DNA from 3 places in the Bradyrhizobium ganzhouense genome. Region 3 is predicted to be linked to each of the others. Evidence: predicted binding sites of a transcription regulator. Region 3 holds the regulator's gene; each other region holds the start of a gene.
What was found. The regulator LexA, encoded in region 3, represses DNA repair genes until DNA is damaged. The targets are predictions, from matches to a motif close to TGTTCNNNNTGTGTTCNG.
Positions count from the first base shown of each region.

Region 1 (3,892 bases), 2.5 Mb from region 3:
CGCCGTGACGCCGCCGGGCTTCGGCGACCTCGTCAGCAAGGTCAAGCCCGCCGTCATCTCGGTGCGGGTCAAGATCGACCAGGACAACGACAAGAGCGCGATGCTGCAACAGAACCGGATGGATCAGGACGAGGATTCCCCGTTCGACCAGTTCTCGCGGCAGTTCGGCTTCCGCGGCCCGGGTGGCATGAACGGCATGCCGCGCCAGCGCCACCAGGTGATCACGGGCGAGGGCTCCGGCTTCTTCATCTCGGCCGACGGCTATGCCGTGACCAACAACCATGTCGTCGACCACGCCGAGTCCGTGCAGGTGACGATGGATGACGGCACGATCTACACCGCGAAGGTGGTCGGCACCGATCCGAAGACCGACCTCGCGCTGATCAAGGTCGACGGCAAGAAGGACTTCCCGTTCGTGAAATTCTCCGACCAGAAGCCGCGGATCGGCGACTGGGTGGTCGCGGTCGGCAATCCCTTCGGCCTCGGTGGTACCGTGACGGCCGGCATCGTCTCGGCCAGCGGCCGCGACATCGGCAACGGTCCCTATGACGACTACATCCAGATCGATGCGCCGATCAACAAGGGCAATTCCGGCGGTCCGGCCTTCGACATGAACGGCAATGTGATCGGCGTGAACACCGCGATCTTCTCGCCCTCGGGCGGCTCGGTCGGCATCGGCTTCGATATTCCGTCCTCGACCGCCAAGCTCGTGGTCGCGCAGCTGAAGGACAAGGGTGCCGTCACCCGCGGCTGGCTCGGTGTGCAGGTGCAGCCGGTGACCGCGGAGATTGCCGACAGCCTCGGCCTGAAGGAGGCGCGCGGTGCAATCGTCGATAACCCGCAGGATGGCAGCCCGGCGGCGAAGGCCGGCATCGAGGCGGGCGACGTCATCACCGCCGTCAATGGCACCACGATCAAGGACTCCCGCGATCTCGCCCGCACTATCGCCACGCTGGCGCCGGGCACGTCCGTGAAGCTCGATGTCGTCCACAAGGGCGATAACAAGACGGTGTCGCTCGCGCTCGGCGAGCTGCCGAACGAAAAGCAGGCCAAAGCTGACGACGGCAAGACGCAGCAGGCCCCTGGCACGCCGCGCCTCGGCCTCAGCCTGGCGCCGGCCGGCGACGTCCAGGGCGCAGGCCAGAAGGGCGTCGTGGTCACCGAGGTCGACCCGCAGGGACCGGCGGCGCAACGCGGCATCCAGACCGGCGACGTCATCCTCAATGTCGGCGGCAAGGCGGTCGCCAATGTCGGCGATGTCCGCTCCGAGCTGGCGCAGGCCAAATCGTCCGGCAAGAACAGCGTGCTGCTGCAGGTGAAGAGCGCGGAGGCGACCCGTTTCGTGGCGGTGCCGCTCGCCTGATCTATTTCCTCTCATGGCCTCGACGGCAAATTCAAAAGGCGGCCTGCGGGCCGCCTTTTTCGTGCGCGCCTGTCGAGATACCCACAGGCCGCCGATAACATTCTCGTTAACGGCAGCAATGATGACGGGTTCGTCCGAAAAAGCCGCGTTCGCTCGTCAGACTTTGGAATCGCGTATTGTGCTCTGGCGGCAATGACGGCGCCGAGGCAAATTGCAGGAGTGGAACTTCGAACGTCCGGCTGCTTTGTGGAACCGGCCGGTGGTTCGCATTTGATCGGTGCCGACATGGATCGATTGAAGCTCTCGCTGAGACTTGCGCTGCTCGCGGCGCCGCTCGTGCTGTCGACCGGAAGTGCCTTGGGGCGCGATGACGGCCGCTTCACCGATTCTCCGCTAAAGCCCTGGTTCGACAGCTTGCGCAGCCATCTCGGTCCGTGCTGTTCGGATGCCGACGGTGTTGCCGTGGCCGATCCTGACTGGGACTCGCACAATGGGCACTACCGGGTCCGTCTTGATGGGGAGTGGGTCGAGGTCCCCGACGAAGCCGTGATCACCGAGCCGAACCGCGCCGGCCGCACCATGGTCTGGCCGGTCAAGACGGCGTTCGGTGTTTCGATCCGCTGCTTCATGCCGGGTAGCATGACCTGACGCCGGTCGGCGTCACCGCTTCGCGGATTTGCGCTTCGAGCTCTTCTTCGCGCTTTTCTTCTTGGACGTCTTCCGCTTCGACGCCTTCTTCGGCACCTTCTTGCCCTTCGCGCGCGCTTCCGACAAGCCGATTGCGATCGCCTGCTTGCGGCTCTTCACGCGTCCGCCGCGACCGCCGGGCCCGCTCTTTGCAGTCCCCTTCTTGTAACGCCGCATCTCGCGCTCGACATCACTGGCAGCGCTGCGTGAGTAGCGGCGCTTCTTTGCCTTGCGTGCCATCAACTCTCTCCCTTTGGCCTCGGAAGAGAACAGGAGTGTTGACGCAGCGTTCCAAGGCCACTGGCCGCGCGCCTCAGAAGGAGTTCGCGAGTTCGATCTCCGCTTCAAGCACCTGGATGCGGCGCGCGGCTTCGGTAGAGGACAGACCGCGATCGTATTGCGCGGGCTGGTAGGCCTCTTCGCTCAGCCGCTTCAGCCGCAGCCCCTGCGCCCGGGTCATCTGCTCCATGAGAAAAGCCTTGGCGTCGTATTTACCCTGAACCTGCATGTCCGCTCTCCATTCCGAATTCGTGGCTTGACTATATGTTCTTATTTTGTTCTAACAAGCCATGGACAACAGAATTAATGAAATTCGACGCAAAATCAGCGCCTTGAGGCTGGAGATGGCCGATGTCGAGGCGACCGTACGCGATCTCGTTAATCGCGATCGTGACTGCACCGAACGGGCCCAGGCGCAGATGGGCCTGCGCCGGAAAATCAATCTGCTGATCGGCGAATGGAAGGCCGCTGGCGGTGGCGGGGTTTTGCCCGACATCCGCGACCGGGTACGTCTTGGTCCGCTGAAGAGCCGCCTTAACATCACTGACATCCGACGCAGCTAAAGCGGTCGCGCAAAGCGACATGCCGGAGCTTGTCGATGCCGGATGCCGAAATGGCCGCCCTGCTGCGGGCGGTCCTCGATGAAGTCTGTGCCGACCTTGCGCCGTCCGAAATGGCGATGCGCGAACGAATTGCCGCACGACTGAGTGATCGTGTTCGATCGGGGCAATGTTCGGTCGACGATTTGAGGCGGGCGGGCAGGGATGCTCTGATCCGCGCGCCGACCATGTGGCCTTGAGAGGATGTTCAGGGCACCCAAGCAAAAGGCCCCGCTTTCGCGGGGCCTCAGCTCTGTCGAGCTTACTCCCGAGCTTACTTGGTGTTGCTCGGGGCGCTCTTGTTGTTCGTCATGGCGCCGCCCTGGTCGGAGCCGGTGCCAGAGCTGTTCTGACCGGAAGCGTCGCTGCCCTTGGACTTCGTGTTGGCGCCTGTCGTTTGCGAGGACGAGGTCGATGAATCATGCTTGGCCTTGTGCGACTTGGCCTGCGCGGCAATGGGTGCGGCGGCGAGGCCGATCGCTAACATCACGGCGAGAGCGAGCTTGGTCGTGTTCATGCGCGGGAACTCCCTGAGTTGAATTTGACGCAGGCAGCCAACCGCCATTCGCCGCGGGAGTTCCGAAAAATACATGGCATTGCGCTTCACGCGCGCTTCAAGATTCCTTGTCCTCGTTGAGGATGAACACGACGCCCGTCAGCGCGGCACCGATGGCAAACGTCGTCACCATCGTGCCGACAAAGACGAAGGCTGCCGCACGGCCGCCGTGGTTTAGCAATTCTGCGACCGCAGGATTGGCCAGGATCAGTGCGAGCGTGAAGGCCAGACCGAGTGCCGCGCCCATCGTCGCATGCGTCATCAGTTTGATGATGCCGGTGGGAGAGATCAGACTTGGCGACCTATTTGGCGACTTTTTTGCGCGCATGGAACTGCCGATCGATCTGGCATGCCAACGCGCGTCGTAGTCGCGGGTTCCATCGCGCATAAAGGAATTGTCATGAGCCG
Region 1 covers NZ_CP181318.1:2,690,121-2,694,012, forward strand. Annotated here, with positions in the region: gene ACLFLU_RS12330 (Do family serine endopeptidase) at 1-1,363, shown strand, start outside; gene ACLFLU_RS12335 (hypothetical protein) at 1,649-2,011, shown strand; gene ACLFLU_RS12340 (DUF6496 domain-containing protein) at 2,024-2,290, opposite strand; gene ACLFLU_RS12345 (DUF3072 domain-containing protein) at 2,364-2,558, opposite strand; gene ACLFLU_RS12350 (hypothetical protein) at 2,674-2,892, shown strand; gene ACLFLU_RS12355 (hypothetical protein) at 2,928-3,128, shown strand; gene ACLFLU_RS12360 (hypothetical protein) at 3,203-3,445, opposite strand; gene ACLFLU_RS12365 (hypothetical protein) at 3,543-3,746, opposite strand.
Region 1: a site for LexA is predicted at 2,595-2,612, ahead of ACLFLU_RS12345 (DUF3072 domain-containing protein). Genes of this name have one in related genera too.

Region 2 (3,892 bases), 3.4 Mb from region 3:
CGGCCGAGAAGCGCGCCTCGAAACTATCAGGCACGATGTCGGCTTCGAGCACCGCAACCGGATGCGGGCGCAGATGCGCGTTCAATCCATCGCGAAAGCGACCCGGCGGAAATGACTTCTCGATATCGACATGCGCGACCTGGCCGCGCGCGTGCACGCCGGCATCAGTGCGGCCCGCGCCATGCACCCGCACGTCCGCGCCGGTCATTGCCTTCACCGCCGCTTCCAACGCGCCCTGCACCGACGGCAGCGTGTCCTGAATCTGCCAGCCGAAGAACGGCGCGCCGTCATATTCGATGGTGAGCTTGTAGCGGGGCATCAGGCGAGCCGCATCGACGGCTCGACCTTCACGCCGCGCAGGAAGTCGGTGGCCTGCATCCGGGCCTTGCCCTCGCGTTGCAGCTCGAGGATGCGGATCGCGCCCTCGCCGCAGGCGATGGTGAGCTGGCCATCCAGCACCTCGCCCGGCGCACCGGAGCCTTTGGCGAGCTCGCAGCGCAGAATTTTTACGCGCGCATTTTCGCTGGCGCCGGCGAGTTCGGCCCAGGCGCCGGGAAACGGCGACAGGCCGTGCACGTGACGCAGCACCGCGTGCGCGGGCTTGCTCCAGTCGATCCGCGCCTCGGCCTTGTCGATCTTGGCGGCGTAGGTGACGCCGTCCTCGCTCTGCTTCTTGAGCTGAAGGCCGCCGCGGTCGAGCGCGGCCATGGCGCGCACCATCAGATCGGCACCAAGCCGGGACAGGCGATCGTGCAGATCGACCGCGGTCATGGTGTCGGTGATCGAAAGGCGCTCGGCCATGGCGACGTCGCCGGTGTCGAGACCGACATCCATCTTCATCACCATCACGCCGCTCTCGGCATCGCCGGCCATGATCGCGCGATTGATCGGCGCGGCACCGCGCCAGCGCGGCAGCAGCGAAGCATGTAGATTGTAACAGCCGAGCTTTGGCGCATCGAGGATCGCCTGCGGCAGGATCATGCCGTAGGCGACGACGACGGCGGCATCGGCACCAAACGCGCTGAACTCGTCGAGCGCTTCCTGCGTCTTCAGCGTCTTCGGCGTCAGCACGGGCACGCCGAGTTTTCGCGCGGCCTCCTCGACCGGCGTTGGCTGCAATTGCAGACCGCGCCGCCCGCCCGGCTTCTGCGCGCGGGTGTAGACAGCCACGATCTCGTGGCCGTGCGCGACGAGCTCGAGCAGCGTCGGCACGGAGAAATCGGGCGTGCCCATGAAGATCAGGCGGAGGGGCATCGACGGAGAACCTTACTCCGCGCGCTTGGCGGCTTTCTCGAATTTCTTGATCACGCGGTCGCGCTTGAGCTTCGAGAGATAGTCGACGAACAGCACGCCGTTGAGATGGTCGATCTCATGCTGGATGCAGGTGGCGTAGAGGCCTTCGGCGTCCTCCTCGTGCACCTTGCCGTCCAGATCAGTAAAGCGCACGCGCACCTTCGCCGGCCGCTCGACCTCCTCGTAATATTCGGGGATCGACAGGCAGCCTTCCTCATAGACCGACAGATCCTCGGAAGACGCGATGATCTCGGGATTGATGAAGACGCGCGGCTCCGGCTTGGTTTCGCCGTCCTGGCCGGGCTTGGCGAGGTCCATGGTGATCAGCCGCAGCGGCTGCGCGATCTGGATCGCCGCCAGGCCAATGCCGGGCGCGTCGTACATGGTCTCGAACATGTCGTCGGCAAGCTTGCGGATCTCCGGCGTGACCTTCTCGATCGGCTTGGAGACCAGACGCAGCTGCTTGTCGGGCAGGATGATGATTTCTCTGAGGGCCATGGCGGGCGATTTAAGCTGCGCGCGACAAGCGGTCAATGCGGCCGGGAACGCGTTAACGGTCCGCTAACCATAAAACTTCAGGTTTCGTTAACCATAAGGATTAGGGATCGATTAACCATAAATGTTCGCTATTCGTTCGTATGCCCCGGCGAATCGGGTAGAAGGACGGGCATGAACGAGATCATTTTCATGCTGGGCGACTGGCCGGTGCGCACGATCGATGCGCTGATCGGCTTCGGCGCCCTGGTCCTCATCCTCCTCGTGCTGATTACCGTCGTGATCGCGCGATCCGGGCGGCGCGGCGCGGAACTCGCCATGGCACACGCCATCCGCGCCGACGAGCTGGAGGAGCGCCTCAGCCAGGTGCTGCACGCCCAGAGCGAGGCCGCCGGCCGGGCCGACGCCATGACCCAGGCGCTGGCCGGCCGTCAGGCCGAGATGGCGCGCGCGGTCAACGAGCGGCTGGATTCGGTGACCCATCGGGTCGGCCAGTCCATGGAGCACTCGACCCGCAACACCATGGAGAGCCTGCGCGCGCTGCACGAGCGGCTCGGCATCATCGACAACGCGCACAAGAACCTCACCGACCTCACCACGCAGGTGACGACCTTGCGCGACGTGCTCGCCAACAAGCAGTCGCGCGGCGCCTTCGGCCAGGCGCGGATGGAGGCGATCGTCCAGGACGGCTTGCCGAAGGGCGCTTACGAATTCCAGTTCACGCTCTCGACCGGCAAGCGGCCGGATTGCGTGGTGTTCCTGCCCGACCAGCGCCCGCTCTGCATCGATGCGAAATTCCCGCTGGAAGCGATGACCGCGCTGCACGATGCGCGGTCCGACGAGGAAAAGCGCGCCGCCACGCAGCGGCTGCGCGGCGACGTGATGAAGCATGTCAGCGACATCGCCGAAAAATACCTCGTCACCGGCGAGACCCAGGAGATGGCGCTGATGTTCGTGCCGTCGGAATCGGTCTACGCCGAGATCCATGACGGTTTCGACGACGTGATCCAGAAGGCCTATCGCGCCAAGGTCGTGCTGGTGTCGCCCTCGCTGCTGATGCTCGCGATCCAGGTGATGCAGCAGATCATGAAGGACGCGCGCATGCGCGATGCCGCCGACCAGATCCAGACCGAGGTGATCAAGCTCGGCGACGATCTCGGCCGCCTGCGCGACCGCGTGCTGAAATTGCAGAAGCACTTTGCGGACGCGAACGAGGACGTCCACCAGATCCTGATCTCCGCCGACAAGATCGAAAAGCGCGCGGGGAGAATCGAGGAGCTCGATTTCAGCAAGACCGACACACCCACGGACGGCCCGCGGCTGGTGACGACGGGTGCGCCGGAGCTGTTTCCGAGGAAGCTCCAGGCGGGGGAGTGAGTTCCTTATCTCGCCCCGCTTGCGGGGAGAGGTCGAATTCGATCGCAGATCGAATTCGGGTGAGGGGGTACAGGTCTCACGGCCATCTCATCTGCGGATAGAGGCCCCTCACCCCGCCCTCTCCCCGTAAGAACGGGGCGAGGGAGACGAGGCAGCGCCGCCAGAATCTGCTAACAAGCCCGAATGACCGCACCTGACGCGACCTCAGAAGCTGCTCCGGCCACCGCTGATCCGCGTTCCTCATGGCGCGACAGCCTGGCTGTCTACCTGCAACCGCGGGTGCTGATCGTGCTGTTCCTTGGCTTCTCCTCGGGGCTACCGCTGGCGCTGTCGGGATCGACGCTGCTGGTGTGGATGCGCGAGGCCGGGGTTGATCTCAAGACCATCGGGCTGTTTGCGCTGGTCGGCACGCCCTACACGCTGAAGTTCCTGTGGGCGCCGCTGGTGGATGCGCTGCATGTGCCGCTGTTCACGCGTGCCTTCGGCCGCCGGCGCGGCTGGCTGCTGTTCTCGCAATTGCTGCTGATCGTCGCGATCCTGCTGCTGGCGATGACGGATCCGGCACGCTCGCCGTTCTATGTCGCGCTCGGCGCGCTGCTGGTGGCGACGACGTCGTCGACGCAGGACATCGTGGTCGACGCCTTTCGCGTCGAGAGCCTACCCGAGAGCGAGCAGGCGGCCGGCATGGCGGCCTATGTCGCGGCCTATCGCATCGGCATGCTGGTCT
Region 2 covers NZ_CP181318.1:8,528,926-8,532,817, forward strand. Annotated here, with positions in the region: gene truA (tRNA pseudouridine(38-40) synthase TruA) at 1-319, opposite strand, end outside; gene fmt (methionyl-tRNA formyltransferase) at 319-1,254, opposite strand; gene def (peptide deformylase) at 1,267-1,791, opposite strand; gene ACLFLU_RS39690 (DNA recombination protein RmuC) at 1,963-3,165, shown strand; gene ACLFLU_RS39695 (AmpG family muropeptide MFS transporter) at 3,349-3,892, shown strand, end outside.
Region 2: a site for LexA is predicted at 1,914-1,931, ahead of ACLFLU_RS39690 (DNA recombination protein RmuC). Genes of this name have one in related genera too.

Region 3 (3,892 bases):
CGGCGGACGCAGCCGCCGCAGGCGATGTCGGCGATGGATGGCTATGCCGTCCGCGCGGCCGATGCGGCCAAGATTGACGCGCAGCTCAACGTCATTGGCGAAGTCGCTGCCGGCCGGCCGTTCGCAGGAACTGTTGGCGCCGGCGAAGCCGTACGGATCTTCACCGGTGGCGTCGTTCCTGATGGCGCGGATGCGGTCGTGATCCAGGAGGACACCGTCGCCGATGGCAAGCGCATCACGATCACGGAGGCCGCCGTCACCGGGCGGCACATCCGCCCGGCCGGCATCGACTTCTCTGAAGGGGACGTGCTCCTGCGCAAGGGCGCCCGGCTCACCGAGCGCGATCTCGCGCTCGCCGCCGGCATGAACCATCCGCAGTTGGCCGTCCGCCGCCGTCCAAAGGTCGCGATTCTCGCGACCGGCGACGAGCTTGTGATGCCGGGCACCACGCCCGGCCATGGCCAGATCGTCTATTCCAACGGCTACGCCCTGCATGCGCTCGCCCGCAGCGAGGGTGCTGACACCATCGACCTCGGCGTTGCCGCCGACACGCTTGCCGCCACCACCGCCGGCATCCGCCGCGCGCGCGAATCCGGCGCCGACATCCTGGTCACGACCGGCGGTGCCTCGGTCGGCGACCACGATCTGGTGCAGCAGGCGCTGAAGGACGAAGGCACCTCGATGGCGTTCTGGAAGATCGCGATGCGACCGGGCAAGCCGATGATGAACGGGCAGCTCGGAGCGATGCGCGTGATCGGCCTGCCCGGCAATCCCGTGTCATCCTACGTTTGCGGCTTCCTGTTCATGGTGCCGCTGATTCGCGCGTTGTCGGGCCGTTCGATGGTTCATCACCGCCGCGAACGCGCCGTGCTCGGCCGCGACGTCGGCGCCAATGACCAGCGCGAGGATTATCTGCGTGCGCGCCTCGATGTGCGTGATGACGGCACGCTGATCGCCCTTCCCGTCAATCACCAGGACTCCTCGCTGCTTGCAAATCTCGCTGCGGCACAGGCACTTCTCGTGCGCGCACCATTCGCTCCGAAGGCCGACGCCGGCGCTGCTTGCGAGGTGCTGCGACTGCCCGCTTGAGCGCATCGTTCGCAACCGTTCTGCGAACTTTGTCGCGTTCACGCTAAATTAAGCAGTTGCGGAACATGTATCGAACATATAGTGTCCGTTCATGATTTGTTTCGAGCGTGCAGCGGCTTATTGCTGAATTCAGCGTCTCGGAATCGAACGACGTCAACCGGGGGATTTTGGTCGAGATGTTAACGCGCAAACAATACGAGCTCCTGCGGTTCATCAGCGAGCGCCTGAAGGAAAGCGGCGTGCCGCCCTCCTTCGACGAGATGAAGGACGCGCTCGATCTGCGCTCGAAATCAGGCATCCACCGCCTGATCACCGCGCTCGAGGAGCGCGGCTTCATCCGCCGCCTGCCCAACCGCGCCCGCGCCATCGAGGTGATCAAGCTGCCTGAGCTCCAGGCCGCCGCCGGCAGCCGCCGCGGCTTTACGCCGAGCGTCATCGAAGGCAATCTCGGCAAGGTCCGCACGACGTCGAGCCTGCCCGCCGACGAGGGCGAGCGTCCCGTCGCGGTGCCCGTGATGGGCCGGATCGCGGCCGGTACGCCGATAGAGGCTCTGCAGACCCGTAGCCACACCATCAGCGTCCCGCCCGACATGCTCGGCTCAGGCGAGCATTACGCGCTCGAAGTGCGAGGCGACTCCATGGTCGAAGCCGGCATTCTCGACGGCGACATGGCGCTGATCCAGCGCAACGAGAGCGCCGATACCGGCGACATCGTGGTCGCCCTGATCGACGACGAGGAAGCGACACTCAAGCGCTTCCGCCGTCGCGGCGCCTCGATTGCGCTCGAGCCGGCGAACGCGGCCTATGAAGTCCGCATCCTGCCGCCCAACCGGGTCAAAATCCAGGGCAAGCTGATCGGGCTGTACCGGAAGTACTGAGCGCGTCGCGGTCGACGACCGCCATCAACGATTGGAGCGGACGATTGTCCGCTCCGGCTGGATAGTCTTTCTGGTTTTGCACAGATTATCCGGCCACCTCTCCAGCGCTACATCCTCGGCACGCCGCAACGAAGCGCGCATCGCTTCGCAGGCCTTTGACAGACCGAGGAGACAACCATGCGCAAGATCGTTCTGAGCACAGTTGCGATGGCGTTGATCGTAGCATCCGCGTCGCAAGCTTTCGCCGCACAGCCGCAGCACCATGCCCGCAAGGCACCGCAGGCAACCGGCGAGCAATTCCGCAATGCCCGCAACGCCGTCGAGCAGCCGTCGCAACCGGCCTGGCCATATTCGGGCTGGTCGGCACCTGCCGGCCGCTGAGCCAAAGCGTTCACCGAATGCACGGGGGCAGCCTTTGTTCCTTGCGCATCTGAAAAAGATAATGTGATCGCGCTCTGCGGAGGCGAGCCGCAGATTTGCCCACAAAAAAGCATATGATCACAGGCTTCCACTCTGATAGAGGCCTGCGCCTCAGAAGAGGCGCGGGTGCTCTATCCTGAATGAGGAGCACCCAATGTGTGACTACAGCCTGCACGCTGTCGCGACGCGCCCCGCAGAAGTCGGCGAGACAATCGTCACGACAACATTCCGCGGCACCTCGACGCGCGGCTTCGCCTCCGAAGCCGATATGTCCGTCGCCGTCTGCCTGCTGCCGGGAACGGAGCTCGCCTTCGCCGACAACGTCCGCTACGACAATCGCTGGATCTGGACACGCACCGTCAACTCGCGCGTCGGCAAGTTCGGCAAGGTCGATCCGCACGTTCCCGACCGCCATCACGACGCGATCGAATTCCCCGACGGCAAATACGTGCTGGTGACGCAGCTCGTCGAAGGCCAGCGCGCAACCGTGCTGCAACTGCCCGTGACCCAGCCGCTCGGCGAGCGCGAGCAAAAGCCGCAGATCATTGCCGACAGCCGCTCGACGCCTGCGCGTCTGCCGATCGGCTAAGCTGTCGATCTTAGTCCTCCGCCTGAAGATCGGCCTCCGACGGTGTTGCGTCACGGACGCGCGGAGCTGCCGACCGCGGTATGAGGGTCTGTTCGAAATCTCCATCGCCGGCCGCCGCCGGCGACCAGGGGCGGTTTGCGCCCCTCGCCTTCACCGCCTGAATCGCAAAGCCGTCGCCACGCCGCGTCAGTGCCAGCGCGCCCTGGCGCGCGAGACGTAGCCGATCGACCACCATCGCACCACAATCCGGCGGCGCGGGCCTTGCCGTCACCACCAGTGACGCGCGGCCGCAATCGTCACTCAACGCATCGATGCGCAGCGCCAGCGCAACCATGCGGCCGTCGGCAAGCGGCGTCACGCAGCCGGCATCGTCGCATGACACGCTGTCACCGAGCGAGGCGCTGGCCGCATCGCGCGGATCAGCGTCCGCCGCAAGCCACTCCTTCAGCAGGAAATTGTCCTTCTTCGTCCTGATCAGATGCAGCTGCCCGTCCCGGCCTCGCACCGCGACGTTCTGGCCGTCACCGGCAATCAGGATATCGGGTTGCCGGACCGACAGCCCCCAGACGGTCGCAGCCACGAGCACGCAAGCACCTGACCAGCGCAGCGGCGTGCGCAACAGGCCCATCAGGATGAGCCCGAGGCTCGCGGCGATCAGCGGCGCGGTGCCGAAGGCGCCGACGTGACCGATCGCACCGGGCAATGCCGCCACCCAGCGCGTGACCAAGATCATCCAGTCGATGCCGATCCCCATCAGCCACCAGAACACGCCGTCGAGCCCGAACGGGGCCGCGAGCAATCCCAGCAGTCCAGCCGGCATCACCAGCGCCGACACCACCGGCATCGCGCCGAGATTGGCGAGCACGCCGTAGGGCGTCACGCGGTGGAAATGGAAGGCGGCATAGGGCGTGGTCGC
Region 3 covers NZ_CP181318.1:5,166,856-5,170,747, forward strand. Annotated here, with positions in the region: gene glp (gephyrin-like molybdotransferase Glp) at 1-1,089, shown strand, start outside; gene lexA (transcriptional repressor LexA) at 1,266-1,967, shown strand; gene ACLFLU_RS23695 (hypothetical protein) at 2,145-2,348, shown strand; gene ACLFLU_RS23700 (hypothetical protein) at 2,542-2,976, shown strand; gene ACLFLU_RS23705 (ComEC/Rec2 family competence protein) at 2,987-3,892, opposite strand, start outside.